4 regions of the Micromonospora sp. NPDC048842 genome follow, and region 2 is predicted to be linked to each of the others. Evidence: riboswitches for the same ligand, from Rfam matches in the RefSeq annotation. Region 2 holds a riboswitch; each other region holds the start of a gene.
What was found. Region 2 has a riboswitch for cyclic di-AMP ahead of AB0C19_RS08265 (hypothetical protein). Riboswitches for the same ligand answer to the same signal wherever they lie in the genome.
Positions count from the first base shown of each region.

Region 1 (7,601 bases), on a different contig from region 2:
ACGCGGAGCGCGCCGACGCCCCGGTGCCGCCGGCGCTGGCCCGCCGGTTTGGCGCGGGTGACTTCTGGGCCCGGTGGACCCGAGCCGAGTGCTGCTGCAAGCTGGCCGACGTGCCGGTGGCGGCCTGGTGGCGGCGTCACGGCCTGGGTACGCCGGCCGACGGCTCGGCGGTCTGGCGGACCCTCTGGCTGGCCGACCTGGTGCTCACCGTCGGCTTCGCCTCCAACGGTCGAGGTGCCGCTGCCAACGGCCGACCCCGGTAAACCCAACCCCCACCCACCCGCCGCCCCGCCGCCCGCCGCCCCCGCCCCGCCCGCCGCCCCCGCCCCACCGGTCGATCATGGAGTTGTGGTGCCTCACAAAGCAGTCACCGGGGGTCCAAACGGCCACCACAAGTCCATGATCGACCCGGGTGGGCCTAGTGCGGGGTGGGGTGGGGTTGGGTGGGGTGGGTTAGATCTGGTCCCAGCTCAGGGGGGTGCCTCGGGGGACGTCGGTGGCGAAGGTACGGCCCAGCACCCGGTCGATCTCCACGGGTGCCAGCCCGCCGGCCGGCCGGATCGAGCGGACGTTGTGCGCGGTCACCGGATCGCCGGCCCGGACGTCTTCGACCACGAAGAGCGACCGGCGGAACCGTAGCCCTTCCCGCTCGGCGGGGGTCGGTCCGACAGCGGTGCCGCCCAGCGCCTCGTACGCGCGGCCGGACTCGGCGACCAGGGCCGTAAGCTCCGCCGGGTTCAGGGAGAAGTCCGAGTCCACGCCGCCGTCGGCCCGGTCCAGCGTCACGTGCTTCTCGATGAAGCAGGCCCCGAGCGCCACCGAGGCGACCGCCACTCCGATGCCGGGGGTGTGGTCGGAGAGCCCGACCGGGACGTCGAACGCGCCGGCCAGCACCGGCAACCGGCGCAGGTTGCTGTCGGCCGGCGGCGCCGGGTAGGACGCGGTGCAGGCCAGCAGGACGATGCCCGCCGCGCCCCCGGCCCGAGCGGTGCGCACGGCGGCGTCGATCTCGGCGACCGTCGCCATTCCGGTGGAGATCACCATCGGCTTGCCGGTGCTGGCCACCAGTCGGATCAGCGGCAGGTCGACCAGCTCCGACGAGGCGATCTTGTAAGCGGGCGCGTCCAGCGACTCCAGCAGCTCCACGGCGGTCGCGTCGAACGGCGACGAGAAGACGGTCAGGCCCCGCTCGCGGGCCCGTTCGAAGATCGGGGCATGCCACTCGTACGGGGTGTGCGCGCGTTCGTAGAGGCGGTACAGGTTCTCCCCGCCCCACAACTCGTGCCCGCTGGAGATCCGAAACGCCGGGGTGTCGACGTCGATGGTGATGGTGTCCGGCCGGTACGTCTGGAGCTTGAGCGCGTGCGCCCCGCTCGCGGCCACCGCGTCGACGATGGCCAGCGCCCGGTTCAGATCGCCGTTGTGGTTGCCGGACATCTCGGCGACCACGAACGGTCGCTCCCCGGCACCGACCGCGTGCGGTCCGATCTTGATTGTCGCTGTCATTCCGACCTCTGCTCAGGTACGCCCGCACCGGGGTGCGGTGGTGCTGTCGTCGTCCACCGGACAGGCGGACGACCTGGGAAATCAGGGCGCCGGGAGCCGCCCCGGCTCCCGGCGTGCTTCGCGGTGGGGTCGCTCACGGCAACCGGCCGACGGCCAGCGCGTCGCGCCGTTCCGGCGCGAGCCCACCGTCGCGCGTCGGCCCGGCGCTCGCCCCTCGCCCCGGGTCCTCGTCGGCGGCGCGCGAACCACCGTCGGCGCCGCCCACCGGGTCGGACCGACGCAGGCGACCAGCGACCCGGTGGGCCTGGCGCAGCGCCGAGTACGCCACCCAGTCACCCCGCCCGACGAGGCGGTGCTTGAGCCCGGTCACGCCCGGGGGCAGCGGGTAGCCGCCGGTGGGCAGGTAGCGACGGTAGTGCGCGGCGGCCCGGTGGAAGAAGTCGCGCCGCAGGTGCGGGTGCAGCCGGCCGTCGTTGCCCACCACCACCAGGTAGTGGCTGATCATCAGCTCGAACAGCTCGGCCTGCAACCGCTCGTCCGGGTGCTTCCGGGCGACCCAGTCCATCAGCCGCTCGTACTGGGCGAAGGCGTCGAAGTGCCGGCCGCTGCGGGTGGAGGTGATCGCGCCCTGGCGGCCCTGGCGGTACAGGTAGCAGATCCGGTCCAGCACGGAGATCTTCTCGGCCCCGATCAGCAGGGGATGGCTGAACGGGATGTCCTCGTACCACCCGGGGAAGAACCGCAGCTCCAGCTCGTCCATGAAGTCCCGGCGGACCACCTTGTTCCAGGCGGTGTGCTGCACCCGCAGGAGCTGCGGCTGGTCGGCCAACCGGGTCACGCCGTTGATCCCGCGCAGCAGCGGGCTGCTCGCGTCGACCTCCCGCCGGCCGTCCTCGTGCACCCGCAGGTGGTCGAGCATCAGCACGTCGGGCTGGTGCTGGCGCAGCCGGTCCAGCACCGCCGCGATCGTGCCCGGTGGCAACCAGTCGTCGCTGTCGACGAACCAGACGTAGCGGCCGGTGGCCACGTCGAGCCCGGCGTTGCGGGCCAGCCCCAGACCAACGTTGCTGCTCAGGTGCACGACGCGCACGCCGTCGCGGCTGACCGCGTACGAGCGGAGCATGTCGCCGCAGCCGTCCGGGGAGGCGTCGTCGACGGCGATCAGCTCGACCGCGTCCGACTCGCCCGCCGGGATGTCGGCCCGGATCGACTCGAGGCACTGGTACAGGTACGCCTCGACGCCGTACACGGGCACGACGATGCTCAGCAGCGGTGCGTGCGTCGGCTCATTGACCACGTCCGCCACCTTCGACGACCCGGGTGGCCGGCCCCGGAACCTGACGTTGCCGCCGATGGTGAACTCTCTGAACTCCCGCCCAGCGGAAGGTTAACGCCGGGCCGGTGGGCGGTTTCCGGCCCGGGGAACGCAGGCTCGTGGGGCGGGTGGGATGCGTCCGGTTCACCCGGGAGTGACCCGGTAGGGTGCCTCGGTGCGGCCCTGCCGGGTCGTCGTGGGCGTCGCCGTCGCGCCGTCCGACGCCGCGACGAGGAGGCTACGACCGTGCTGGTGACCCTGCCGAGCGCCGGGATCCCGGCATGACGAGCGTCGCCGCGACGTCGGCCGCCCGGCCCGCACCGGCCGTGCCCCGGCTGCCCTCGCTGACCGGGCTGCGGTGGATCGCCGCTCTGCTGGTCTTCGGCTTCCACGCCGGCACCATGCGGATCATCGCCGAGCCGGACTACAAGGCAGTCATCGACGCGCTGTTCACCCTCGGTCTCTCCGGGGTGCAGTTCTTCTTCATCCTCAGCGGTTTCGTGCTGGTCTGGTCGGCCCGCGAGGGAGACTCCCGGCGTACGTTCTGGCGGCGACGGATCGCCAAGATCTACCCGAACCACCTGGTGCTGTTCGCGGCGACGCTGGTGGTCGCCTGGTGGTTCGCCGACCCGGTCCTGCCGGCGGCGGCGTTGGAGAACCTGCTGCTGTTGCAGGCGTGGGACCCTCGGCCTGGTTGGTTCTACAGCATCAACACCGTCAGCTGGTCGCTGTCCTGCGAGTTCTTCTTCTACCTGTGTCTGCCGCTGGCGCTGCCACTGCTGCGCCGGGCCCGACCGAAGCTGCTCTGGGCGCTGGTCGTCGCGCTGCCGCTGCTCATCCTCGCGCTCTGGCCGGCGCAGGAGTTGGTGCCGGAGGTGAGCCGCTGGTGGTTCACCCAGATCTTCCCGCCGGTGCGGTCGCTGGAGTTCTGGCTGGGCGCGGTGGCTGCCGAGTTGATGCGCCGAGGGCTCTGGCGCGGTCCCGGACTGACAGTGGCCAGCGGTATCTTCCTGGTCACCTGGGTGGCGGCAGCGCAGTGGATCCGCGCCGAGCTGTGGACCACGCTGCTCGCCGTCGCGTACCTGTTGGTGATCACCGCTGCCGCGGACGCGGACGTGCGGGGTCGGCGCTCGCCGTGGCGGTCCCGGCCGCTGGTCTGGCTCGGTGAGGTCTCGTTCGCCTTCTACCTGGTGCACGTGCTGGTGATGACGAGCGTGCTGCGCTGGAGCGGGACCTGGGGGATCGGCTTCGCGGGCTGGCGTGGCCCGGCCGTGGTGCTCGGCTTCCTGGCGGCGAACCTGGTCCTCGCCGGGCTGCTGCACCGCTTCGTCGAAACCCCGATGATGCGCCGGCTCGCGCCGCGCCGCGCGGCCCGTCCGGCGCCCGTCCCCCGACAACGCGCCGCAGGTGACGACGACGCACGGGAACCCGGAAGCAGCGCCCGCGGCGAGGTCGACGGACCTGCCGACGAGGTCGGTCAGGCTGACGGTCGATCAACGTACGTCGACCTGCGCTGACAACGTCCACCCTGGTCAACGGGGTCGGCGCGGCGTGATCCGACACGCCCGTGGCCGGTGCGCCCGGGTCTGCGCGACGGTACCGTTGGGACGTGCTTCCGGTCGCGTTCACCTGTCCGCTGTGGTGGGTGGCGCGCTGGGCGACTCGGGTGCTGACCAGCCTCGCCGTCGTCGCGGCCCTGGCGCTCGGCGCAGGCCCGACCACGGCCGTCACGCCAACACCCGGCCCGGTGCCGACGTCGAGCGCGGTGCCGGCCTCGGTCGCCGCCGGGTCGCTGGCGGCCTCGTACCGGCACTGCGGTGCGCCCACTGTGGCCCGCCCGGCCCCGGCGATACCGCCGGAGGCCGCCGAGGAGCCGGTCCCGACCTGGTCGGTCGACACGCCGGTGGCGCTCCCCGGTGATCAGGGCACCATCGCGGCCGGCGTGCTGCCGGTCCGCGCGGCCGAATCTGACCGGCTGCCCCTCGTCGACGGTACGAGCGGTCGGGCTTCCCGGGCCCCACCCGGACGCTGAGCCACCGGGACGACCGTCCCGTCACCGCGCACCCTGTCGACCCACCCGCTCCCTGACCCGCCGACCCGTGGCCCACAGCGGCCCGCTGATCGGCGCGGCTCCCCATCGCACTGCTCTCTCCCCGAGGTGCCGACCATGGAGACCGTCGTCTTCTACCAGTTCGTGACCGAGATGCCGCGGGCCGCCGCCATCTGGTCGACGCTGTTCCTGCTGACCCTGGGCCTGCTCACCGTGCTGGCCGCCCGCCCCGAACGGGACCGGCCCACTGACGACCCGCTCCCGGCCGGGCCCACGCCTCGGGAGGTGGCCGCCGCCGAGGCCGTCGACCTGCGTCGCTACGCCGAGGAGGTGGCCGTCGCCGCGGCCGGCGCGGCCACCACCGCCCAGCGGCGGCGCGCCGCCTGGCTGACCGCTCAGGAGCAACTGGAGCAGGCCTGGACCGGGTACGACGAGGCGGACACCGCCGCGCGTCGCTTCGCCGACGCCGGGGCACTGCCCACCCCGCAGACCCCGCACACCCCCGCCGAGTACGCCGCTCGGGAACGCTATCTGCACCGGGCGGCGATGGCGGCGTACTGGCGAGGCGACCTGACAATGGCGCAGCTCGGCGACGTGTTCGGGCACCGGCGTGGCTGGGATCCCCGGCGACACCCGGTCGAGCAGGAGGTGCTGATCAGCCGGGTGGTCCGGGATGCGCGGCTGGCCGACTACCAGGTGGCCGCCGACGGCGAGCGGGCCGCCTGGCGCGACGCGGAGTTGGCCGCACAGTCCGCTCGTGCCCTCGCCGAGGAGGCGTACGCGGCGGCGGCCCGGCTACGCCCGACCCTGGTCCCCGCGCGCCGCACGGTGGCCGGGGCGCTGCGTCCCGTGGCACTGTGGCGCCCGGCCCGGGTGGGTTGAGCCCAATCCGTGATGTGAGGCCGCTCACCCAATCACGAAAGCGGACGTCCGACGCAGTCGGCGGGATTGTTCCCGCGATTGTGGGCGCGTTCTTTACGGCCTGTCCGGTTGTCGCCCGGAGGTGTCGCCGTAACCCGTTGTCCCATCGAGTCACATCAGCGGCAATACGCGCAGAAATTGTCGCGCCAATTGGGGTTTACGCAGGTGAACCTGGCTTGGCAGGGCGTTGAGACGCCAGTAGTGTCGTCCCGTCCGGTGCGGTAACCGATCGCAAGACGCGACGCCGCATCGACCCGCTTAATCGTGATCAACGAACCGGGGACCCACCAGTAAGTCCGGGGTGAATCCGCGAGCCACGGCCCGCGGTAGGGCGTCTTCCCGCCCGAATCCGTCAGCTAACCCGGTAGGCGGTGTCGGAAGGAGTCCCATCCTCGTGCAGCACCTTTCCACCCCTCGGTTGTTCCCTCGCCTCCACGGCGCGGCGGTGCACCCGCTCACTCGTCCAGTGACGGTGAGCTGACCCCCGGGTCATCGCCTTCCCCGCCCGGCCGCGCCGGGCGTTCCCCTGAGCGGTTCACCATCCGCGGACCACGGTCCGTGCGCTGGCGCCTGCCCGGATACCGGTCCGGCCCCGGTGTGCCGCTCTCCCCCCGATCCGTGGAGGACCCCGTGAAGCACACCCTGCAGCGTCAGCTCCGCCGCCTCGCCACCGAGCGCCCGTACCAGATCGTCGCCGCCTCCGCCGCGGCCCTCGCGATCGCCACCACCACCGGCGCCCTGCTCACCACTGCCGACGACGCCCCGGCCGGCCAGCGCACCGCGACCACTGTCGCCGAGATGCGCAGCGACGTCGCCGCCTCCCGCGGCGAGGCTCGGGACGCGTCCCCCTCGGCCAGCGCCGCGCCGACCACTGCCGCCCCGGCCACCACCGCCGCGTCGCCCGCCGCCAAGGCCAGCAGCAACCCGGACCTGACCCGGAAGCCGGAGCGGCCGAAGCCGCCCGCGACCAAGGTGCTCGACTACGACTACGAGGCGCAGAACACCTACTACAACTGCGGCCCGGCGGCCACCCGGAACGCGCTCAGCGCCGCCGGCATCGACCGCACCCAGGAGGAGCTCGGCGCCGAGCTGGGCACCACCGAGATGGGCACCAACTCGGCCGAGGACACCACCCGGGTGCTCAACGCCGAGGTGAAGGGCTCCCCGTACCGGACCCGGATGTTCCCCGGCGCGCCCAGCCCGGCCCAGATGGACCGGCTGCAGGCCGACGTGGTGAAGGCCATCACCGACGGTCGGGGCGTGGTGGCGAACGTCGTCGGGGACGCCACCGACACCGACGGCAGCTGGCACTCCTACGGCGGTGGGCACTACATCGCCGTCGTGGGCTACAAGGACAACGGTCGCACCGTGCGGATCGCCGACTCGGCGAACCCGGCCGACCCGTCGTACTGGATCACCACGATCGACCTGGCCAACTGGATCACCAGCCGGGGCTACTCCGCCTGACCCGGGCACGCTGACCGCCGCGGGCGCCGTCCTCCACAAGGGGCCGGCGCCCGCGGCGTTTGTGCGCGCGGTCCGGCGTCGACGGCTCTCGTACCGGGCCGTGAACCGTGGGAGACTGCGGCCGTGGTGGAGAAAACGGGTGGTCACGCCGGCCGCAGGCCGGTCCTGCTGCTGCTGCACGGCATGGGAGCGACCGGGGACGTGTGGTTGCCCTGGGCCCCGTACCTCGAGCAGCACTGGCCCGGGCGGTGGCTGGCACCGGACCTCGCCGGCCACGGCTGGGCGTCGCCGCTGCCGTCGTACTCCTTCCCGGGCTTCGCCCAGCAGGTCGCGCAGGCCCTC
Region 1 covers NZ_JBEZGK010000005.1:274,664-282,264, forward strand. The annotation lists gene AB0C19_RS10040 (hypothetical protein) at 1-263, shown strand, start outside; gene pseI (pseudaminic acid synthase) at 454-1,506, opposite strand; gene AB0C19_RS10050 (glycosyltransferase) at 1,640-2,803, opposite strand; gene AB0C19_RS10055 (acyltransferase) at 3,103-4,338, shown strand; gene AB0C19_RS10060 (hypothetical protein) at 4,431-4,853, shown strand; gene AB0C19_RS10065 (hypothetical protein) at 4,989-5,753, shown strand; cyclic di-AMP (ydaO/yuaA leader) riboswitch at 6,038-6,178, shown strand; gene AB0C19_RS10070 (C39 family peptidase) at 6,411-7,259, shown strand; gene AB0C19_RS10075 (alpha/beta fold hydrolase) at 7,383-7,601, shown strand, end outside.
Region 1: it holds a riboswitch for cyclic di-AMP, as region 2 does, so the genes downstream of both, AB0C19_RS10070 (C39 family peptidase) here and AB0C19_RS08265 (hypothetical protein) in region 2, are expected to answer to the same signal.

Region 2 (7,601 bases):
ACCACCGTCTCGGCGCCGCCCGCGTGCAGCTCGTACATGGCCCGGGTCAGCTCCTCGGTGTCGTCGCTGCGGGCGCGGCCGTCGCGGATCAACTCCTCGTGACTCACCTTGAGGAAGAACACGCCGCTCTCCAGCACCGAACCGAGGTGATCGCCGGAGAGGTCGACCACCACCCGGCCGCCGTTCGCGCCGAGGTCGGCGGCGAAGCGTCGGTACAGGTCGGCCGGTACGAGCCACGGTTCGTTCGGCCCACTGAGCATGCTCACCGAGGCCCGCAGGCCCTCGCCGAGGGCGAGGTTGTACAGCTCGTCGATCTCGTGTCGGCTCAGCGGCTGCCCGGGCACGTCGGCGATCTCCTGCCGGGAGCCGTCGCGGCGATCGTGCACGTACCCGCCGCTGCCGGAGTCACGGACCACCACCTTGAGGTCCACGCCCTCGCTGACCAGCAGCGGCTCCAGCACCTGGCCGATCTCACCGCCGAGGGCGGCGCAGAGCACCACGTCGACTCCGAGGGAGATCACCATCCGGGCCTGCCAGACACCCTGTCCGCCAGGGTGCAGGTGCAGCTCGGGGTGGTCGTTGGGCTGGTCCACAGTCACCGTCAGCTGTGGAGTGGGCGCGAAGACCATCACGTGCCCACTCATTGGTCGTCGCCGTTCATGCTGGCCGCCCTTCGGCATCTTCGGGAAGGTTTCGCACTAACCGACCTTAATGGCGCAGATGGTGGCAGGTCGGCGCATCGGCCCGGTCCGGCGCGGCGCTGAGGGCGCGGGGGCGTTGCCAGCCAGACATCGGTACGGGACGATCGGGCGACCAAACGACGGCGGGAGACGGTGTGCTCAGCAGCGATACCTTCAGCTACACCGTCCAGGCCCGGTGCTCACCCGCCGAGGCGGCAGCGTTGCTCAGCGACCTGACCCGGCAGGGCGAGCTGCATCCGCTGATCGTGCGGGTTCGCCGGGTGCCGCCCCGGCCCGGCGCCCAGGCCAGCTATACGATCAACGACCGGTTGGCGGCCGGTCCGCTGCGCTTCCGGACCACCTACCACGCGGACGTGCTGATCAGCGAGGCCGACGAGATCGTCATGGTGGCCCGCCAGTGGCCGGCCACCACGGTGCGAAACCACACCCGACTGCGCGCCGAGCCGGACGGCCTGGTCCGCATCGACGTGGAGATCACCCTGACCGCGCCGACGCCGCTGTTCCGCTACGCCTTCCGCCAGGCCCAGGCCGCTCACCTAGCCCTAGCCACCCGCCTGGGCGCGGCCCTGGACCAAACCAGCACCCCCCCAAACCCCACCTGACCCGCGCCGCGCCGCGCCGCGCCGCATCGCCCCGCCCGCCGCCCCGCCGCGTCGATCTTGCAGTTTCGGTTGTCTATATCGGCGTAATGCCCCATATGTCGGGACAGTAAGTGCAAGATCGCGGAGCAGGGCAGATCGCTTGCGCTTGGTGCGACGTGCTCAGCGGGGGTGGCGTCTAGATCGTGGTTGCGGCGCGATCACGGCTCGTGCGGGCCGGTCGGGTGGCGGAACGCCGGCCCCACGGCTTGTAGGTGGACAACACCGTCGCGATGACCATCAGGCTTGTCGACACCGCCGGCGCGATGACCAGGTCGGCGCGATCCCGGGCGGGCAGGGCGGCACCGACCGATCCGGCGTGACGCAGGTTCGGGGTGAGCAGGAACAGCACCAGCCCGACCATCACCGTGGTGAGCACGAGCTTGACCAGCACCCAGCGGTGGCGCAGCAGGCCCCACGGGGTGAGCAGCGAGCTGGCGACTCCGATCAGCCAGACCAGGACGCTCAGCGGCGCGAACAGCACAGTGCCGACCAGGGCCGTGACCGGATAGACCACCGCCGGGTCGGCGCCCCGCTGGACGGCGATGCCGAGGGTGAGCAGCACCAGGTCGGCGCCGAGCCAGCCGAGCGAGGTGACGAGGTGCAGGGTGAGCAGCGCCTTGCGGGTGGTGGGTCGGATCCGAGGCATACCGCGATGCTGCCCGCCGACCGCTGCCGGGTCGTCCGACGAGCGACGACATCAGGGGTACGCCCGGCGACGTAGCCCGGCCCCGGACACACGTGATGCCTGCGAGCCAGCACACGGCTCACAGGCATCACGACGCGTGGGTCAGTAGACCGACAGGTGTACGTGGTTGGTGTGGTCGGTCGACGGGGTGCCGTGCGCCCCGCTGTACGACTTCCACCCGCTGCTGGGCAGCCAGATCTGCCTGTACCAGATCACGTAGAGCACGGCGAGCCGGTCCGCGTTGCGGATGAAGTACGCGGCCAGGTTGTTGCCGTACGTCTTGTCGCCGCCTGTGGCGTTCCCGCCGAAGCCGCCCTTCTGCGCCGCGAAGTCGCAGGCCCGGCCCTTCGGGTGTTCACCGGAGCCGCTGGGGCGGTGGCACGAGACGTAGCGGGTGAATCCGGCGGCCTTGGCCTGGTTGAGCGCGTGCAGGGTGCGTGGGGTGATGCAGCCGTTGGCCGGCGTGGGGTCGTTGACGCTGCACGACTCGGAGGGCCAGGAGCCGTCGGAGTTGCGCGGTGCGGCCTTCGCGTTGGCGCTGGAGGTGCCCCGGTTGGAGCCGGCGTCGGCTGTGGTCTGCGGTTTGGGTGTCGTGGCCACTGTCAGGGCCCGTTCGGCCTGCTCCTTGCGCTTGGCCATGACCGCGACCTGCTTGCGCTGTTCGTTGATCTCACCGTCCAGGGCGACCCGGGTGCGGTTCGCCTTGTCCTTGCTGTTCAGCAGGTCGCGCAGCACCCGGTCCTCGTTGGCCGCCACCGCGTCCAGCGCGGCTGCCCGGTCCATGAAGCCTTCCGGAGTGTTGCTGTTGAGCAGCGCCGACATCGCACCGAGCCGGCCGGTGCGGTAGGCCACCTCGGCGATCTCGCCGACCTTGCCGTTGCGCTGGTCGATCTCACCCTCGATGGTCGTCAGCTGGGTGGCGAGTTGCTTCTGCCGTTGCACCGAGGTGTCCAGGGCGCGCTTCGCGTCCAGGTAGCCCTTGCTGGCCGCCTCGAGTTGGGCCCGCAACGCCGGGGTGCCGCCCTCCTCGTCGGAGTCGGGTGCGGCGGCTCGCAGGCCGGTCGGGGGAGCGGCCGAGGCGGTGCCGGCCGGAAGCGCGACGCCGAGGGCGAACATCGCGACGATCAGGGCCGCCAGTCGGGCGGCGGGTGGTCGTGCTGGTGCCACTGCGCATGTCCTTCCGTCAGCCGCCGACCGGGTTAGCTGACGGGTTCGGGACGGAAGATCCCTACCGCTGACGCGGATGCACCCCAGGAACATGGTTCCCCGGTTCGCCCAGTTGGGCGATTAGGCGGCGACCGCCACCGGCGCCGGGAGGGCGCCGCCTTGTGGAGGCCGGGACCGAGCCTACCGGTGCGGGTGGGGCCGCTGCAGCCGATGTGACGGACGGTGCGTGCGCCGCCACGGAAAATTACGGCGCCGTCACCATTCGATGGAGCCACAGGCTCCAGAAGCGGCGCCAGGCTCGATCTGCAACGTCGCGTGCTCGATGCGGAAGTCGTCGTGCAGGGCCGTACGGGCCGCGGTGAGCACCGCGCCGACCTCCGCGCCGGGTGCCATGGTCAGGTGAGCGGAGGCCACCTCCATGCCCGAGGTGAGCGTCCAGACGTGCAGGTCGTGCACCTCGACGACACCGGGGACGGCGGCGAGCCGGTCGTGCACCGCGGTCACCTGGAGGTGCTCCGGGGCGGCCTGCACCAGGATGCGGATGGCGGCGCGGGCCAGCCGCCAGGTGCGGGGCAGGATGAACACGCCGATGGCGACCGCGACCAGGGGGTCGGCCCACCACCAGTCGGTGACGGTGATGAGTAGCGCCGCGCCGATGACGCCGACCGAGCCGAGTAGGTCACCGAGCACCTCCAGGTAGGCGCCCTGGAGGTTGATGCTCTCCCGGGCTCCGGCGCGCAGGAGCGCGAAGGCGGCGATGTTCGCGAGCAGGCCGAGCACTGCCACCGCGAGCATCGGGCCGGCGATGACCTGGTGCGGGTCGCCGAAGCGGCGGATCGCCTCGATCACCACGTAGATCGCGACGCCGGAGAGCAGGACGGCGTTGGCCAGCGCGGCGAGCACCTCGAGCCGGTAGAGCCCGAAGGTGCGCTGCGGGTCGCCGGTGGCCCGCCGGGTCGCCGTGATGGCGGCGAGCGCCATCCCGATGCCGAGCACGTCGGTGAACATGTGCCCGGCGTCGGAGAGCAGGGCGAGCGAGCCGGTGTGCAGGGCGGCCACCGCCTCGACCACCATCAGGGTGGCGAGCAACCCGAACGCCGCCCAGAGTCGACCTCGGTGCTGGTGTGCGGCATTGGCGACGGACCCATGGTGGTGGTCATGACCTGCGCCCACGAGAACCACCTTCCGCCGCTGGTCGGGACCCGGTCAAATGTATGCTCACATCGCTATGTGTGCAAGTGTACGGGCAGGGCCTTCCGCTGGCGGCAGTCCGCACACGTCAGCCGGTCGGGTCGATGGTGGTGAGCCGCTGGGTGGCCCGGGAGAGCGCCACGTACAGGGTGCGCACGCCGGCACCCGGATCCGCCCGGATCTCGCTCGGGGCGACCAGCACCACCCCGTCGTACTCCATGCCCTTGGCCTCCAGGCTGGTCACCACCTGCAACCTCGGCGCGCCGAGCGCGCCGAGCCACCCGGCGACCTCGTCCCGGCGGGGGACCGGCGTGATCACCCCGACCGTGCCCTCCACCTCGGCCAGCAGGCCGGCGGCAGCCTCCACCGTCGCGGTCTCCAACTCCGTCGCGGGCACCACCAGCTCCACCGGCTCCACCCCGGTCGAGCGGACGGCGGTCGGCAGCGGCAGGTCCGGGTAGAGCCGACGGATCTCCGCCGCCGCCACCGCGAAGATCTCCGCCGAGTTGCGGTAGTTGGTGGTGAGCGTGAAGTCGTGTCGCTTGCGCCGGCCCAGCGCCTGGTCCCGGGCCCGGTCCAGTTCGTCGGGGTCGCCGGTCCACGCGGTCTGCGCGGGGTCGCCCACCACCGTCCAGGAGGCAAGCCGGCCGCGACGACCGATCATCCGCCACTGCATCGGCGAGACGTCCTGCGCCTCGTCCACGACCACGTGCGCGTAGTCCCGGTAGTCCTCCGGACGCTCCCGGGCCGCCGCGCGGGCCGCCCGCTGCCGTTCACCGAGGGTGCTCAGCTCACGGACGCCGCCGGCGAGCTGGAACGGATCGCGTCGCGCGCGGGCCGGCTGTGCGGGCTTACCGAGCAGCGCGTCCAACTCGTCCAGCAGTGCCACGTCGGCGATGGTCAGCCCGGCCGAGTCCAGACTCCGGTACGCGGCGCTGAGCAGCCGGATCTCCGCCGAGGAGAGGATCCCCCCGGCGTACCGGCGCAGCCGGTCCGGCTGCGCCAGCCAGCCGAGCACGTGCCGGGGGTGCAGCCGAGGCCACCATGCCTTGAGGAACTCCCGGAACTCCGACCGCTCGGCGATCTCCGCCTCGAACGCCGGTTGTTCCGGAAGCCGACCGCTGCTCAGCTCACGGGCCTGCGCCCAGAGCGCGGCGAACACCCCGTCGAAGCCGGCCCGGCGCACCTCGTTGCGTCGTGCGCCGCGTTGCAGCGCGCGGTCCCGGATCCGGTCCAGCGCGGCCCGGTCCAGCCGCAGCAGCGTGCCGCGGTAGAGCAGCCGCAGCTCACCCGGGCCGCCCGGCACCGCGTCGCGGGCCGCCCGCTCCAGCACCCGGCGCATCCGCAGCGAGCCCTTCACCGCCGCCACCTCGGGCGGGTCGGGGCGGGTGGCGGTCATCCCCGGGAAGAGGGTGCCCAGCGAGTGCAGGGTCGCGGTGTCCTCACCGAGCGACGGCAGCACGGAACCGATGTACTCGACGAAGACCGACGACGGGCCGACCACCAGGATGCCGCCGCCGGCGTAGCGGCTGCGGTCGGAGTACAACAGGAACGCGGCCCGGTGCAGGGCGACAGCTGTCTTGCCGGTGCCTGGGCCGCCCGCGACGATCGTCACGCCGGAGCCGGGGGAGCGGATCGCCTCGTCCTGCTCCCGCTGGATGGTCGCCACGATGTCGCGCATGCCCCGGCCGGTGGCCTTGGACAGGGTGGCCAGTAACGCGCCGTCACCGACGACAGTCATCCCCTCCGGGGCGGCCGTCGGGTCCAGCAGGTCGTCCTCGATCCGGGTGACCCGCTCGGCGCGGGACTGGATGGTGCGGCGCCGCACCACGTCCAGCGGCTGCGCCGGGGTGGCCTGGTAGAAGGCGGCCGCGGCCGGCGCGCGCCAGTCGACGACGAGCGTGACGGCGTTCTCGTCGCGGATCCCCAGTCGCCCGACGTGCAGCACCTGGCGGTCGAGCAGGTCCAGCCGGCCGAAGACCAGCCCCTCGTGCTCGGCGTCCAGGGTGTGCCGCCGCTGCGCCGCGTGGAAGACCATCGCGTCGCGCTCGACCAGGGCGCCGTGCGTGCCCACCCGGGCCATCCGGTAGCCGTCACGCTCGGCGCGGACGGCCGACTGCCGCAGCTCGGCCAGTCGGGCGTACACCCGGTCGAGGTGTCGTTGCTCGACGGCGATCTCCTGCTCCAGGCCGGTCTGGTCGGTCAACGCACGCTCCTTCAGAGGTCGCCGGCAGGCAGCGGGAACCGCGCGGGCCAACCGAGAAGAGTACGGCCCTGGGCGCGACCCGCCGCGCCCGAGGTGCGCGAACGTGCTCAGGCACCCGTCCCGGCGGGGGTCGCGCCATTGTGAGCCGGCGGCGACGCGCCACTGTGGGCCGGCGGCGATTCGGCGAGCACCCGCCGCACGACGCCGGTCAGCGCGGCGTTGACCTCGTCCGGACGTTCCATCATCAGCATGTGCCCGGCACCCGGGCAGACGGTCAGCTCGGTGGCCGGCAGGGCCGCCGCGATCGACTCGGCGCACGGCGGTGGGGTCAGCCGGTCGCGGTCACCGACCAGGGCGGCGGCCGGCAGGTGGGCCAACGCGGCGAGGGTGTCCAGTCGGTGCTGGGTGCCGATGGAGGCGCGGAACCCGCCGATCGAGCGCAGCGAGGCCCGAGCCACCGCCGACGTCACCAGGCGGATGTCGGCCGGCTCGCAGCGGTCACCGAAGAGCATCCACCGGATGCTCGGTTGCAGCGCGTTCAGCAGTGCCCGGGGCGCGCGCCACGAGCCACACCGGGCCAGCACGCCGGCGCCGGTCGTCTCGGCCAACCGGATCAACCGGGCGATCCGCGGCGAGAGCCCGTAGACGGTGTGCGTGTGCCCCTCGGCGGTGGTCGAGACGAAGACCAGGCCGGCGGTACGGGCGGCGAAGTGCGCGGGATGGCGGTGGGCGTACTCCATGATCGTCATGCCGCCCATCGAGTGCCCGACAAGCACCACCGGGCCGGTCGGCGCGACCGCGTCGATCACCGCCGCCAGGTCGTCACCCAACTGGGCCACTGTGGCAGTGGGCAGCGCCATGCAACTGGACCGGCCGTGCCCCCGCGCGTCGTAGGCGACCACCCGCACCGCACCGCCGAACGGCGGTGCCGTGAGCGCGTCGACCTGCCGGTGCCAGGCGCGCCCATCCAGCGTCCAGCCGTGCAGCAGGATGGCGGTGACCTGGGCGTC
Region 2 covers NZ_JBEZGK010000004.1:248,570-256,170, reverse strand. The annotation lists gene AB0C19_RS08280 (PfkB family carbohydrate kinase) at 1-644, opposite strand, end outside; gene AB0C19_RS08275 (SRPBCC family protein) at 836-1,303, shown strand; gene AB0C19_RS08270 (hypothetical protein) at 1,479-1,988, opposite strand; gene AB0C19_RS08265 (hypothetical protein) at 2,130-3,143, opposite strand; cyclic di-AMP (ydaO/yuaA leader) riboswitch at 3,200-3,331, opposite strand; gene AB0C19_RS08260 (cation diffusion facilitator family transporter) at 3,450-4,367, opposite strand; gene AB0C19_RS08255 (AAA family ATPase) at 4,474-6,591, opposite strand; gene AB0C19_RS08250 (alpha/beta hydrolase) at 6,699-7,601, opposite strand, start outside.

Region 3 (7,601 bases), on a different contig from region 2:
TCATACCGGGAGCTCCGGAGGTCAGCCGGGTCCGCAGCGGACCACCGACCGGGCCACCGCGCTCAGCGAGCCGACCCGGGCGTACGCCGAGCTGGTCGCCGGCAACCGGCGCTTCGTCGATGGCGCCCCACGCCACCCCAACCAGGATGCCGGGCACCGGGCCGCCGTGGCCGACGGGCAACACCCGTTCGCGGTGATCGTCGGCTGTTCCGACTCGCGGCTCGCTGCCGAGATCATCTTCGACCGGGGTCTGGGCGACCTGTTCGTGGTTCGCACCGCCGGGCACACCGCCGGCCCCGAGGTGCTCGGCAGCGTCGAGTACGCGGTGACAGTGCTCGGCACCCCGCTGGTGGTGGTGCTTGGCCACGACTCGTGCGGTGCGGTGCAGGCCGCCCGGGAGTCCGCCGCGACCGGAACCGCGCCGAGCGGTCATCTGCGCGCTGTGGTCGACGCCGTGCTGCCCAGCCTGCGCCGCGCCGAGGCCGAGGGCGTGGACGACATCGACGGCATCGTCGACATCCACATCGCCCAGACCGTCGAGACGTTGCTCGGGCAGTCTCCCGTGCTGGCCGACGAGGTGGCGCGGGGGCGGTGCGCGGTGGTGGGGGTGTCCTACCGGCTGGCCGCCGGAGCGGTGCGCCCGGTGGCCGCCGTGCCAGCCGGCTTCGCGACGTTGGCGACAGCGGCCGGATCGCCCGAGTCGACCGACCCGGCCGCGCCTGCCACAGTCTGACGCGACGAGGGCCGCTCCGCGTCACGCGGAACGGCCCTCGACGGGAATCGTGCGGGTCAGAGCAGCGACATGTGGACGTGGTCGGTGTGGTTCGACGGCCCGCTGTACGAACTCCAGCCGGTGGCCGGGAACCAGATCTGCCGGTTCCAGATCACGTAGTAGATGCCGAGCCGGTCGGCGTTACGGATGAGGAACGCGGCGACGTTGTTGCCGTACGTCCGGGTGTCGTTGTTGTGCCACGGGGAGAACCCGCTCTTCTGTAGCGACCAGTCGCAGGCGCGGCCCTTCGGGTGCTCCCACGGCCCACCGGGGCGGTAGCAGCCGACGAACCGGTTGAAGCCGGCCGCCTTGACCTCCTTGTACGCGTGCAGCGTGCGCGGCGTGACGCAGCCGGACGTGGTGGGGTCCTTCTCGCTGCACGACTGCGGCTTCCAGTCACCGTCGGCCGTGCGACCCGGGCCGATCTTCGCGACCTTGGAGGTGGCGTCCACCAGGCCGCCGGTGAAGCCCTTCCCGCCCACGAGGGAGAGCGCCTTGTCGGCCTCGCTCTTGCGCTTCGCCATCAGGGCCGTCTGCTTCTGCTGCTCCCGAACCTCGGTGTCGAGGGCCAGCTTGGCCTGCTCGGCGCGGGCCTTCACCTCGTTGACCTCGGAGAGCTTCTTCTCGTTGACCATGTTCATCTCGTCGAGCAGCCCGGCGCGCTGGACGAACGAGTCGGGAGCGTCGCTCTCCAGCAGCATCGCGACCGCGCCGATCCGGCCGGTCCGGTACGCCTGGGCGGCGATCTGCCCGACCTGCGGGGCCAACGCGTCCAGGTCGGCCTTGGCCCGGTTGACCTCCGCGGCCAACTCGCCCTGCCGCTTCTTGGATTTGTCCAGCTTGGACTTTGCGGCGGAGTAGTCGCGGTTGGCCTGCTCGATGACGTCGTTGAGCAGCTTGGGCTCGCCGTCCTCCTCGTGCCCGGACGGTGTGGGGTTCGTCGGGGCGGCGTGCGCCGGCAGCGGCCCGGCGAGCACTGTCAGTGCGGCGATCACGGCCACCACGGGTGTCAACCAGCGGCGTAGGGGTGCCGTCACAATGTTCCCTTCCGTCGACCGCCGACCGGGTTAGCTGACGGGTTCGGGGCGGAAGTGGCCCCTACCGCTGACGCGGATTCACCCCAGGTACCTGGGTCCCCGGCTCGCCGGTTGGCGATTGGGCGGTGGCACCGCAGGCGCCGCTTCGCGCCTTCATCGGTGACCGGCAGCGAGGTTACCCGAGAGTCGACCGGCTGAGCTACGCCTGGATGCCGACCAAAAGCGTCATTTCGCCATTGCGTTGAGTGACCAGTGACGCGGTTCTCAGGGTGGATGCCCGATCTGGTCACGCTGAGGAGTGTCACCATGCCGTATCAGTGCTCCTGTTCGACTCCGGCCACCGGTCGGTGGCCTCGGATGGGGGTGCGGTCCGCGTCCGGTCCGGCTCGTCGGAGCCGGCCGTTCGCGGTGAGCTGAGTGCGGCCAGAGCCTCGCTGCGGTCCGGCTGGGGCCGGGGCGCGGGAGCGCCGGTGGACGGCGTGGCATCGCCGCGCCCGGCGGCGGTCACCACCGCTGCCAGCCCGGTGGTCAACGGCACGGCGGCGATCAGACCGAGGGTGGCGACCGCGCTGCGGACGATCTCCTGCGCGAGGAACTCACTGGTGAGGATCTGCCCGATCGGCCGCGAGTCGGCGGTCAGCAGGAGCAGCAGCGGCAGTGACGCGCCCGCGTACGCCAGCACGATGGTGTTGACAGTGGAGGCGATGTGCGCGCGGCCGACCCGGGTGGCGGCACGGTACAGCTGCAACCGGGACAGCCCGGGGTTGGCGTTCGCCAGTTCGGTGACGGTGGCTGCCTGAGTGACAGTCACGTCGTCGAGCACGCCGAGTGATCCGATGATGATCCCGGCGAGCAGCAGACCGTGCAGGTCCACGTCGCCCTGGAACATCGACAGGGTGGTGGCGTCCTCGCTGCCGAAGCCGGTGAGGTGGGTCGCGGCCGTGGCGATGGTGGCGAGCACGCCGGTCAGCACCAGGCTGCCCAGTGTGCCGAGCACCGCTACCGAGGTCTGTGCGGTGACCCCGTGGGTCAGATAGAGCACCACGAACATGATCAGGGCCGCGCCGACCACCGCCACCAGCAGCGGTGACCTGCCCGCGCTGATGCCCGGCAGCACGAAGGTGAGCAGGATGGCGAAGCTGGCGGCCAGCCCGGCGAGCGCGGCCAGACCTCGCCACCGGCCGAACGCGACGATCGCGGCCGCGAAGACCACCGCCAGCCACACCATCGGGGTGCCGCGTTGGTGCTCGGCGATGTTCCAGTTGCTGACGGCGGGATCGATCGGATCGGCCAGCTCGACCAGGACGACCTCGTCGCCGACCTCGACCCGGGGCGCGCCCGGCCCGTCCGGCACCGGTGTCCGTACCTGCTGGCCGGCGGTCGGCCCGTCGTCCACCCGGACGTCGACAGCGCCGCACCGCCCGTCGCCGACCCTTGGTGTGCCCTCCGGAACCGACGGCGCCGGCGGGCACGGCTCGCTCACCACCCGGGTGACAGTCCCGGGGTAGCGCGGCACGTCCGCACCACCATCGGTCTGTGGTGACCCGCCGCGAGGCCAGAGCAGCACCGCGGCCAGCACTGTGGCGACGAAGAGAGGTACCACAGTCACGACGAGGATCCGTCGCACCCGTGGTGGGGCGGACGGAGCGGGGTGAGTGTGGTCGGCGGCCAAGGCGAGACTCCCAACGATCCGGTGCGGGATACGGGTCAGCGGGCCGGGCGGTTCACCGTTGCGGTGGAAACGCGGCCGACGGCGGGGCGGATCGCTGCCTGACGACCGCTTGATCACAGACGGTCAGTGCTCGGCCCGGTCGGCCGGGGGCGACGCCACGACGTGGCGGCGCCGGTGCCCGACTGTGCGGCGGCATACGGAGAGCCATCGCGGGAGATGCTAGCCAGCCCTCCTGGGGGTTGCAGGTCGTGGCGGAGTGTCGGGCGGCCGAACCGCTCGCGTGGCGGTCTCCGGGGCGGCATGTTGGAGCCATGCCCGCTCCGTCACCGCCCGACCCCGATCGCCAGCGACGCGCCGGACCCATGCCGCACGAGAAACACGCCGGGCACGCCGCGCACGACAAGCACGCCGGGCACGATCCGGCGATGTTCCGCCGCCGGTTCTGGGTCTGCCTGGTGTTGACCATCCCGGTGGTGCTGACGAGTCGTCTCGTGTCGGATCAGCTGGGCCTGTCCGGGAACGACGTCCCCGGTCGGGCCTGGGTGGGGCCGGTGCTCGGCTCGGTGGTGTTCTGGTGGGGCGGTTGGCCGTTCCTGGTTGGTGCGGTTCGGGAGGTGCGGGACCGGGCGCCCGGGATGATGCTGCTGGTCGCGATGGCGATCACCGTCGCGTACGCCGCGTCGCTGGCGACCAGCGTCGGCGCCTTCGACCTGGACTTCTGGTGGGAGTTGGCCGCGCTGGTCACCATCATGCTGCTCGGGCACTGGCAGGAGATGAAGGCCATCGGGCAGGCCCGGGGAGCGCTGGCGGCGCTGGCCGCGCTGTTGCCGGACGACGCCGAACGGGTGGCGGCGGACGGGCGGGTCGAGGAGGTGCCGGTGACCGGTCTGCGGATCGGCGACGTGGTGCTGGTCCGGCCGGGGGGTCGGGTGCCGGCGGACGGCAGGGTCGTCGAGGGCCGCGCCGAGCTGGACGAGTCGATGATCACCGGGGAGTCACGGCCGGTCGCCCGGTCGACGGGCGACCGGGTGGTGGCCGGCACCGTCGCCACCGACTCGGCGATCCGGGTGCGCGTCGAGGCGTTGGGTGAGCAGACCGCCCTCGCTGGCATCCAGCGCATGGTCGCGCAGGCCCAGGCTTCCGGTGGGCGAGCCCAACTGTTGGCCGATCGGTTCGCGGCCGCGCTGTTCTACCTGGCCACCGGCACCGCCGTGCTGACGGTGCTGGTCTGGACCGCGCTCGGTCAGCCGGACGAGGCGGTGGTCCGTGCGGTCACCGTCCTGGTGATCGCCTGCCCGCACGCGCTGGGTCTCGCCATCCCGTTGGTCGTCGCGCTCTCCACGGCGCTCGCCGCTCGGTCCGGGATTCTGGTCAAGGACCGGTTGGCCCTGGAGCGGATGCGGACTGTCGGCGCGGTGCTCTTCGACAAGACCGGCACGCTGACCCGGGGCGAGCACGGGGTGACCGATCTGGTGACGGCGTCCGGCGTCGAGCGGGACGAGCTGCTGCGGATCGCGGCCGGTGTCGAGTCGGAGAGCGAACATCCGTTGGCCCGGGCGATAGTGGCGGCGGCAGGCCGGGCCGGCCCGGCCCGGGCGGCCGGGTTCCGGTCGTTGCCGGGCCGCGGTGTGCAGGCGACGATCGACGGTACGGAGTATGCGGTGGGCGGGCCGGCGCTGCTGCGCGAGCTGGGCCTTTCGGTCCCGGCGGAGCTGGAAGCGGCGACCGGGCGGTGGTCGGCGCGGGGTGCCGCGGTGTTGCACCTGGTGCGGCTACCGGACGCCGTGCTCGGTGCGTTCGCGTTGACCGACGAGGTGCGTCCGGAGGCCCGGCGTGCCGTCGACGAGCTGCGAGCCGAGGGTGTCCGCACCATCGCCATGATCACTGGTGACGCTCGGTCGGTGGCCGAGGCGGTCGCGGCCGACCTCGGCTTCCGACCTGGCGTCGACGAGGTCTTCGCCGAGGTGCTGCCGGCGGAGAAGGACGATCGGGTGGCCGAGCTGCAGCGGCGGGGGTTGGTGGTGGCGATGGTCGGTGACGGGGTGAACGACGCTCCGGCGCTGGCCCGGGCGGACGTGGGTATCGCGATCGGCGCGGGCACGGATGTGGCAATCGAGTCCGCCGGTGTGGTGTTGGCATCCTCGGACCCGCGTGGGGTGGCGGCCGTGGTCCGGCTGTCCCGGGCGTCGTACCGGAAGATGCGACAGAACCTGGCCTGGGCGGCCGGCTACAACGTGGTGGCGCTGCCGCTGGCCGCCGGGGTGCTGGCCTGGGCCGGCGTGGCGTTGAGCCCGGCGCTGGCCGCGGTGCTGATGTCGGCGTCCACCATCGTGGTGGCGCTCAACGCGCAGTTGCTGCGCCGGGTCCGTCTCGACCCCGCGCCGGACTGAGCGCTTGTCAGCCGCGCTTCATCAGCCGGCCGACCGCCGCCATCATCTCGGTGGCCATCTCGTCGGCCCGGCCCTCGGCGGCGCCCTCGTGCATGCAGTGCCGGGCGTGCCCGTCGAGCAGCCCGAGGGCCACCTTGTCGAGGGCGGCCTGGATGGCGGAGATCTGGGTGAGCACGTCGATGCAGTAGCGGTCGTCGTCGACCATCTTCTCGATGCCCCGGACCTGCCCCTCGACGCGGCGGAGCCGCGCGAGCAGCTGATCCTTGCTGGCGGTGTATCCGCGGATCGGGGTGGGTGCCGTCATGTCGACAACGATAGCGTACCCCCAGGGGGTATGGTACGGTCGGTTCTGTTGAGATACCCCCACCGGGTACCGGTACCCCGAAGGAGACGAACCGATGGTCGACACGACGTACCAGGTGCAGGGCATGACCTGCGGGCACTGTGTCAGCGCGGTCAGCGCCGAGGTCGGTGCCATCGCGGGCGTGCGTGACGTCAAGGTCGACCTCGAGGCCGGCCGCGTCACCGTCAGCAGCGATCAGCCGCTGGACACCGCGACTGTTCGAGCCGCAGTCGACGAGGCCGGCTACGACCTCGTCGACGCGTGATCGGCGGGCCGGCGTGCGCACCGTGACGAGACTGGCCGGGTTCGCCGTCGGCCTGGCGGCGATCTTCGGCACGACGTACGGGATCGGCCGGGTGGTCGACCGCGCCCCGGTGGTCGAGGGCCGGCACGACGGCGATGCCGCTCCTGCGACGGGCGAGCACGACGAGACGGCCGACCGGCTCCCCGGCGGGCTGCTCGTCTCCGAACGCGGCTACACCCTCGAACCGGTCGACGCCCCGGCCGACGAGTTCGCCTTCCGGATCGCCGGCCCGGACGGCCGCCCGGTCACCCGGTACGACGTGGCGCACGACAAGCAGATGCACCTGATCGTCGCCCGTCGGGACCTCTCCGGCTTCCGTCACGTCCACCCCGAGCTGGCCCCGGACGGCACCTGGCGGGTCGACACCCCGCTGGCCGGCCCCGGGCAGTGGCGGGCGTTCGCGGACTTCGCCCCGACCGGGGGTGAGCCGCTGACCCTCGGCGTGGACGTGACAGTCCCCGGCGAGTTGACCGAACGGCCGCTGCCCGCCCCGGCGACCAGCACCACAGTCGACGGCTACACGGTCACACTGACCGGCACGCCGCAGCCCGGCCGCACGTCGCCGCTGACACTGACCGTCAGCCGGGACGGGCAGCCGGTCACCGACCTGGAGCCCTACCTGGGCGCGTACGGGCACCTCGTGGCACTACGTCGGGGTGATCTGGCGTACCTGCACGTGCACCCGGACGGGACGCCAGGCGATGGGCGCACCCGGCCCGGTCCGGCCGTCACCTTCCTCGCCGAGGTGCCCTCGGCCGGCAGCTACCGGCTCTACCTCGACTTCCAACACGGCGGGCGGGTGCACACCGCCGAGTTCACAGTGGTGACCGGCGGTGCCCCGACCGGAGCAGCAGCCCCCACCCCGAGCGGGCCCGCACCGACCGGCGGGGCCGACCACGGCACCCCCGGGCACGGACACAACTGACGGGACCAGACGATGACCACCACCAGCAGACCGCTGCCCGAGGCGCCGAACCGGATCGAACTGGCTATCGGCGGGATGACCTGCGCCGCGTGCGCCGCCCGGATCGAGAAGAAGCTCAACCGGATGGACGGTGTGAGCGCCACCGTCAACTACGCCAC
Region 3 covers NZ_JBEZGK010000020.1:102,786-110,386, forward strand. The annotation lists gene AB0C19_RS24925 (carbonic anhydrase) at 1-733, shown strand, start outside; gene AB0C19_RS24930 (hypothetical protein) at 790-1,809, opposite strand; cyclic di-AMP (ydaO/yuaA leader) riboswitch at 1,814-1,944, opposite strand; gene AB0C19_RS24935 (YibE/F family protein) at 2,111-3,481, opposite strand; gene AB0C19_RS24940 (heavy metal translocating P-type ATPase) at 3,844-5,871, shown strand; gene AB0C19_RS24945 (metal-sensitive transcriptional regulator) at 5,879-6,175, opposite strand; gene AB0C19_RS24950 (copper ion binding protein) at 6,270-6,479, shown strand; gene AB0C19_RS24955 (hypothetical protein) at 6,493-7,443, shown strand; gene AB0C19_RS24960 (heavy metal translocating P-type ATPase) at 7,456-7,601, shown strand, end outside.
Region 3: it holds a riboswitch for cyclic di-AMP, as region 2 does, so the genes downstream of both, AB0C19_RS24930 (hypothetical protein) here and AB0C19_RS08265 (hypothetical protein) in region 2, are expected to answer to the same signal.

Region 4 (7,601 bases), on a different contig from region 2:
CTACCTCACCCACCACACCGGTGACCAGTGGAACGAGGGCAAGGCCATCTCGCGAGGCGACGCCCGCCCCGGTGACCTGGTCTTCTTCTTCTCCGGCCTGAGTCACGTCGGGCTCTATCTGGGCAACAACACCATGGTGCACGCACCACGTGCCGGTAAGCCGGTGCAGGTGTCCAGCATCAACACCATGCCCGTCGCCGGGTTCCGCAGACCTGGCTGATCCACCTCACGCGACACGAAGGCCCCCGGTCACCGACCGGGGGCCTTCGTGGTTCTCAGCGGGGCGCGCCCACCGGGGACGGCAACAGCTGTACGTCGGCGAGGTCGACGTACATGATCCGGTGGCCGAACTGGATCTGCGCGTACCGGTTCTTGCCGCGAATCACCGTCCAGTCGCCGGGCGAGGAGCCGTCGACGGTGCTGGCCCGGTAGTACTCCCCGGCCAGCACCGCGCCGACGGCGTACCGCTGCCCGGCGGCCAGGGTGTACTGAAGAGGCGATATCGCCTGGTAGGGCACCCCTTCCGGGTACGCGGACTGCTCCGGGTACGCCCGTCCGTAGACCGGAACGGTGGTCCGTCCGGGCTTCGGCGTGGCCACGACGCCGACGGTCCAACTGGCGGTCGGCGCGGACGCCGGGTTGTGGAACCAGGCCCGCTGCCCGAGGTACCAGATCGCCGTCCAGTCACCCTGCCGCCCGGCCAGCGCGTACGTCTGCCCGGCTGACGCCCGGGCCCCGTGGTCCGACACGACCATCGTGTTCGGGGTGCCGTCCGGGCGGAGCGCGATGTCGTTGACCAGCGGCGCGTCCGCGGACGGTGCGCTGCGCAGCACCACCGCCGAGGAGCCGCGTGGCGCGCAGGGCACGCCCGGGGTGACGCAGTCGGTGAACGCCGGCTGGTTGGTGGCGTAGTCCGGGTCGATCCGCACCATTCCGGTGGCCGGGGTGCCGGTGTCCAGTCGAGGCGCGTGCAGCAGGTCGAAGTAGTGCGTCCAGTCCCAGTACGGGCCCGGATCCCAGTGCATTCCCCGCACTGTCGAGGGAATGGTGCCGGGCACGTTGTCGTGGCCGATGATGTGTTGCCGGTCCAGTGGGATGCCCAGCCGCAGCGCCAGGTGCCGAACCAGCTTCGCCGAGGTCCGGTACATCGCCTCGGTGTACCAGGTGCCCTGCGCCGCGAAGCCCTCGTGTTCCAACCCGATCGACTTCGCGTTGACGTACCAGTTGCCGGCGTGCCAGCCGACATCCTTGGTCTTCACGTGCTGGGCGATGTGCCCGTCTACCGAGCGCAGCGAGTAGTGCCAGCTCACGTAGGTCGGGTCCTGGACGAGTTGCAGGGTCGTGGCCCAACTCGCCTCGGTGTCGTGGATGACTATGTACTCGATCTTCTGCCGCCCGGGCCGGTCGGAGAGGTCGTGGTTGCCGTAGTCCCCGTCGCCGAACGCCTCGTAGGGCGCCGGGATCCACTCGCAGGAGATGGCGCGGGGGCACTCCACCCCGTCCGGGCGGGCCAGGCGGCGCAGGCCCAGCCGGTCCAGCCAGGAACGCTCGGGCCGTACCGCGCGAGCCGGCAGTGTGATCTGCTGGCCGTCGTCGGTCACCCGGGCTTCGCCCGCGCCGATGGTGGTGAAGACCTCGTCGGCGAAGGCCGCGGCGGCGTCGGCGCTGTCCGCGCCGGAGTAGCGGGCCACCGCGCCGTACCAGGCGGCCGGGTCGGTGTCCGCGCCGACCGGCGCGCCCAGATCCCTCTGGTACGCGCTCAGCAGTGCGGCCCCACCCCGGATGTTGAGGCCCGCGTCGGTGCGCAGTGCCTCCGGGGTGGCGCCGGTCAGCGTGGCGGCGGCGTCGACGGTCTGCAACGCCGCTGTGGACGGCGCGGGTGCCTCGACCGGCCGGGGCGCTGGCACCCGGGCGGGACGGGAGTCGTCGCCGCGTGGGTCCTCGGCGCCGGCGTCGTGGTGGCCGCGCCCGGGCAGGGCGGTCACGTGCCGGGCGTCGGTCAGGTGCATCGGGCCGTAGCCGCCACTGGTGCTCGGTGTGCCGGCGTTGGTGTCCCAGCGCGACTCCAGGTAGGAGACGGCGAGCAGCACGACGGCCGGCACGCCGTACTCGCTGGCCGCAGCGGCGTACTGCTGCTGGCGGTCGGTGGTGGGCGCTGCGGCGGCCGGGCCGACGGAGAGCGGCACAGTGGTCGCGGCGGCGACCACTGTGGCGGCGAGCAGTGCGCGCCAGCCGGTCGACAGGGTTGGATGGTGCATCGAACCCCCTAGATTCTCGCGAAGTGAGGTCAGGTCACCATCGCGCCGTCCGGGAGGTCACGTCAATACCTTTCTATCTATCGAAGCCGATGGAAAGAATTCTTCACGCACTGTCGGTGACCTCTTCCAATCCGTACGGAGTGTCACTGCCGCACGGGTTGCGGATCGGTAACAAGCGTCTCTACTCTGGTCATTCGTCGGCCCGACAGCAGCTCCGCCCAGCCCGGGCGGTAACGGACCGACACCGCCGAGTCGTTTCCGAGCGAACCGGGGACCCAAGTCCCTCGGGGTGAATCCGCAGCCACTGCGGTAGGGCGCCGACTTCCCGCCCGAACCCGTCAGCTAACCCGGTAGGCGGTCAGGAAGAAGGAGTACGGAACCCCGGTGGCACTCCATGCCCCGCGGCCGTCGTCCGAGCGGTCGGCATCAGCCGGCCCGGTGTCGATAGTGCCGCGCCCACGCTGGTCCCGCTTCACCACCGCACTCGCCGCGCTGGCCGGCATCGCCGTCGTTCTGACCGGCAGTGCCACGGCGGCCCACGCCGATCCGTCCGTCGCCGAGATCGAGCGCCAGATCGACGCCGACTGGAACAAGCTCGAACCGATCATCGAACGGCACAACGCCACCCGCACCGACCTCGCCGCGAAGCGCAAGCAGGCCGACGCGCTGGCCGCCCGGATCACTCCGCTCGAGCGCCAGGTCGACGCCGCGATGGACAAGGTCAGCGCCCTGGCCGTACGCGCCTACAAGGGTGAGAACGTCTCGACGGTCAACGCCGTGCTGGGCAGCCGGTCGCCCAGCGAGGTGGTCGGCCAGCTCGAAATGCTCGACCGCTTCGCGCACAACCAGCAGAAGGACGTACGCCAGGTGGCCGACCTGCGCGACCAGTTGGCCGCGCAGAAGGCGCCACTGGACGAGATGGTGGCCCAGCTGACCCGCACGGAAGCTCAGCTGGCGGCGAAGAAGAAGCAGATCAACGATGAGATCGACCGCCTGCAGAAGCTGCGCCTCAAGGTGTACGGCAACGGCGGCGGCGGTCCGCTGCGCCCGGCGCCCTGCCCGGGTAGCTACCCCGGCGGCGCCGCGGGCACCGCAGTCAAGTTCGCCTGCGCGCAGATCGGCAAGCCCTACGTCTGGGGTGCCGAGGGCCCGAACTCGTACGACTGCTCCGGGCTGATGCTGGCCGCCTGGGCGAAGGCCGGCGTGTCGCTGCCACACAACGCCGCCGCGCAGAGCCGGGTGACCAAGGACGTCAGCAAGGGCGACCTGCGCCCTGGCGATCTGGTCTTCTACTACAGCGACATCCACCACGTCGGCATGTACGTCGGCGGCGGCTGGGTGGTGCACGCCTCGCAGGCCGGTCAGCCGGTCAAGATGAAGAAGGTCGACGACGGCCCGATCCACAGCTACGGCCGTCCAGGCTGACAGTGAGTGCTCGAAGGGCCCGTCGCGATCCGTCGCGGCGGGCCCTCGTCGTCTCGGTTCTAGCGGGTGGGCCTCAGCGGGTTGGCCAGGTGCGCCAGTGCTGCCAGGCGCGGCTGGGTGTCGGCCCCCGCTGGCCCTGGTAGCGCGAGCCGTAGACCACCGAGCCGTACGGGTGCTCGGCCGGCGAGGAGAGCCGGAAGATGCAGAGCTGCCCGATCTTCATGCCCGGCCAGAGGGTGATCGGCAGGTTCGCCACGTTCGAGAGTTCCAGCGTCACGTGACCGGAGAAGCCCGGGTCGATGAAGCCGGCGGTGGAGTGCGTGAGCAGACCGAGCCGGCCCAGGGAGCTCTTGCCCTCCAGTCGGCCGGCGAGCTGGTCACCCAGCGAGATGACCTCCAGCGTCGAGGCGAGCACGAACTCCCCCGGGTGCAGCACGAACGGCTCGCCGTCGGGGACCTCGACCGCCGAGGTCAGGTCGTCCTGCTGCATCGCGGGATCGATGTGGGTGTAGAGATGGTTGTTGAAGACCCGGAACAGCCGGTCGAGTCGGACGTCGATGCTGGAGGGTTGGACCAGGGTGGGCTCGAACGGCTCCAGGCCCAGCGTGCCGGCCTTGATCTCGGAGACCAGGTCGCGGTCGGAGAGCAGCATCGGACCACCATAGCCGCGTTGCCGAAAGTGGCTGGATTCGGTGCCGGTGACCAGCGCGTCGAGGTCGCTGCTCGTACATTTGTTCGATAGAATGCCCACATGGCTTCCTGGTCCGAATTCGCCGCCGACGAGCCCCGACTCGCCGACGGGATCCGCATTCTCCTCCAGCAATACGGGCCGGGCTTCGGCTATCTGGCCACTGTCCGTGCCGACGGCGGGCCCCGCGTCCATCCGGTCTCCCCGGTCATCACCGCCGAGGGGCTGTTCTGCTTCATCATCGACTCGCCCAAGCGTCGCGACCTCGAACGTGACGGCCGCTACGCGCTGCACTCGTTCCCGGCGGAGGAGAGCGACGACGAGGCGTACGTGGCGGGGCACGCCCGTCCGGTGAACGATCCGATCCGGGTGGCCCAGTTGGCGCAGAGCGCCCGGGCCGAGCCGCAGGTCGACTGGCGGCTCTTCGAGTTCACTGTCGACGTGGCGATGCTCACCCGCCGCGAGCAGCACATCGCGGGCATTCCGGGCCTCGCGCCGAGTCGGCCGGCCGTTCGGGTCTGGCTCGACCCAAACGCCCCGTCGGCGGTGGCAGCGCCGCTCGCCGTCCCGCAGGCTCGCCCGACCCGCCTCAGCCGTGACGTCCAGTGCACGGCCGCCTGACCACCGCCGGAAGATCATCGGTGCCGGCTCCGTCGTAACGGAGCCGGCACCGGGCGTACGTGCCGGTCCAGCGCCCGCCGCCTGCGGTGATCAACTCGACTTCAAGAAAGTCGCGGGGTCCCAGCGCTCCGGATGCCCCGACTTCCAGAAAGTCGAGTGGATCAACCCGGGCGGAGCGGTACGCGGACACCTGCGGCCGGCGGGGGTACCTGGGTGCAGAGGCCCGACGACTCGGGTACAGTGGTGCCGCTTGCGGGTGTAGTTCAATGGCAGAACATCAGCTTCCCAAGCTGACAGTGCGGGTTCGATTCCCGTCACCCGCTCCACGTACGGAAGCCCTGGTCAGGACAGACGTCCCGCCAGGGCTTCCGTGGTTCCGGGTGATGCCCGCTCGCCGCGTTCGCTGTTGAACTCAGCGCAACAGTCTGCAGCTCGTCCATGTTGGTTCGGTACCAAGTGCCTCGGGTGAAGGCGTGCAGGTCGCCCGCTCCGGCAGGTGTAGCGGAGCCGCTGTGCTTCGACGCCATCAGGTAGCACGAGACGGCACTGCCCGCCGATGCGGCGCACGCCGTCTGTGCCGATGCGCAGCGGCTGCACGAACGACACCCGAAGGTCCGTCTCCACGTCGATGGCACCGACAGTCCGGATCCCCTTGCCACCGACATGCCAGGTGACCTGCTTGCGCCGGGAGTCGATCCGGTTTGACCAGACGGCGAACGCCGTACCATCGGGCCCGACGCCGACCGCCTCAGGCTCGCTCTCCATATCCGCGCGGTCCGAGGGCGTCAGAAATCCATGGCGTTCCAGTGGCACAACCGGCAGCTTCAATACGTCCAGCCGCCGCTGAAGACTGGCCTGATCGCGTTCGCCTCGTGGTGTCGTCATCGCGACCATCATCGGTCACCCGACCACCGGATTCGCGAGGGTCGGCGGGCCATTAGCGGGCCGGTAGCCGGAGTCATCCCAGCGGGAAGTCGCAGACGGTACGCCAAGGGCTGACGTCGGGCGTTCCGGCAATGAGCCGGACTCTGTCGATGGCTGCGGTGATCGGCAGGTGCGCGGAGACGGCTTCTGCGGCGTGGCTCAGCGTGGGCTTGGCGGCGTCGTGACCGATGGTCAGGTGTGGCACCACGTCGCTGTGCGCCCCGGCATACGGGGGTGCCTCGGGAAAGCGCTGCCACACCGCCGACGTAAGTTCCCGGAACGGGCGAGCTGGCTGCGGAGCAAGCCAGACGACCGTGTCACCAAACCAGCCAACGTGCGTCAGCGCGACGTTGAAACGCGGTATCCCGGCAATGGTGTCGCGCAGCACCGCCAAGACCTGCTCATCGATCTCCTGTGGGGGCAGGAACGGGTGGAGGACGGTCACGTGCGCTGGCACCCCCCACCCGGCGGCCGGGTCCAGCGAGGCCCGGAACCGGCCCACCGCCTCCTCGGCCTCGGGTATCGGCACGATGAGCGCCGTCTGTGTCGGTTCCATCCCCGCAGTTTCCAACCACCGTCGGTGCCGGTCCACTGGATTCACCACCCGCCGGGCGGTCCGCGCCAGCAAGGTCGGACAGGCGTGGTGTGCAAGCGCCCGTCCCTAGTCTCCGGACCGCAGTCGTGCGGCGAGGAAGGACGGCCGTTCGGTGAGACGGGTGTACGCGGCTTCGTCGACCGTGCGGAGTTCGGCGCGCGGCCGTGGCTCGACGAGCTTCTCCAGTAGGAATCCGGCGTCCAGGAGTTCGCCGAGGAATGTTTCCACCGTCATCCGCTGGAAGTGGAGAGCGCCCGGCCCGTGCGGCAGGTCGACCCAGGAATCGTCGTAGTAGGAGCCGCCGAAGTGTCGCCAGTCAGCCGTCGGATGGGTGGTCGAGATGACGAGCCAGCCGGCGGGACGTAGCACCCGGCGCATCTCGGCGAGCAACTGCCGCCGGTTTGTCAGATGACCGATGACCAGCGCGCAGACGATCCCGTCGAAGGACGCATCGGCGGCGAAGTCCAATGGCCGCTCCAGGTCGTGCAGGCGAAACTGCGCTCGGCCGGCACGTGAGTGGGCATGGCGGAGCACTGTGGCGCTCGCGTCGATGCCGGTCACCCGGTCCCGGTAGGCATCCGAGCACGATCCCGACCGCCGAGGGGATCCGCAACCGTTTTCGCCCGGCGGCACGACGCTCGCCCGCAGCAGTTGGCAGAGGGCCGCTATCGGTAGTCGGCGAAGATGCGACGTTCCACGCCGTCGACGGTGACCGGGCCGCCGTGAGGAAGGATCCACTGCGGTCTGGTGTGGCCGAACGGGACGCCGACGCAGACGACGGCCTCGGGGTTGTAGCGGGTCACCACGTCGACGACAGTGTCGCGCTGCTGCTCGCGAAGTCGCGCCCGATCCGCGGCCGGGGGTCGACGGGTGTGGTCGGAGACCGGCGGACGGGCGACCAGGACCGCGTCGACGGCGCTGAGAAGACCTCGTTCACCCAGTGACCGGACGATCCAGCCGACTTCGCGGGCGGGGAGAAGCTCCTCCGACGTCTCGATGATCAGCACCCCGCCGTGCAGGACCTCCGGGGGAAACGGGAAGCGTCCCGCCGTCAGGATCCACTGGATGACTTCCAGGCAGCCACCCCAGG
Region 4 covers NZ_JBEZGK010000002.1:281,704-289,304, forward strand. The annotation lists gene AB0C19_RS03795 (NlpC/P60 family protein) at 1-220, shown strand, start outside; gene AB0C19_RS03800 (peptidoglycan recognition family protein) at 276-2,258, opposite strand; cyclic di-AMP (ydaO/yuaA leader) riboswitch at 2,494-2,629, shown strand; gene AB0C19_RS03805 (NlpC/P60 family protein) at 2,706-3,683, shown strand; gene dcd (dCTP deaminase) at 3,757-4,335, opposite strand; gene AB0C19_RS03815 (pyridoxamine 5'-phosphate oxidase family protein) at 4,435-4,992, shown strand; tRNA gene AB0C19_RS03820 (tRNA-Gly) at 5,245-5,318, shown strand; gene AB0C19_RS03825 (hypothetical protein) at 5,335-5,877, opposite strand; gene AB0C19_RS03830 (2'-5' RNA ligase family protein) at 5,951-6,472, opposite strand; gene AB0C19_RS03835 (class I SAM-dependent methyltransferase) at 6,578-7,249, opposite strand; gene AB0C19_RS03840 (LD-carboxypeptidase) at 7,177-7,601, opposite strand, start outside.
Region 4: it holds a riboswitch for cyclic di-AMP, as region 2 does, so the genes downstream of both, AB0C19_RS03805 (NlpC/P60 family protein) here and AB0C19_RS08265 (hypothetical protein) in region 2, are expected to answer to the same signal.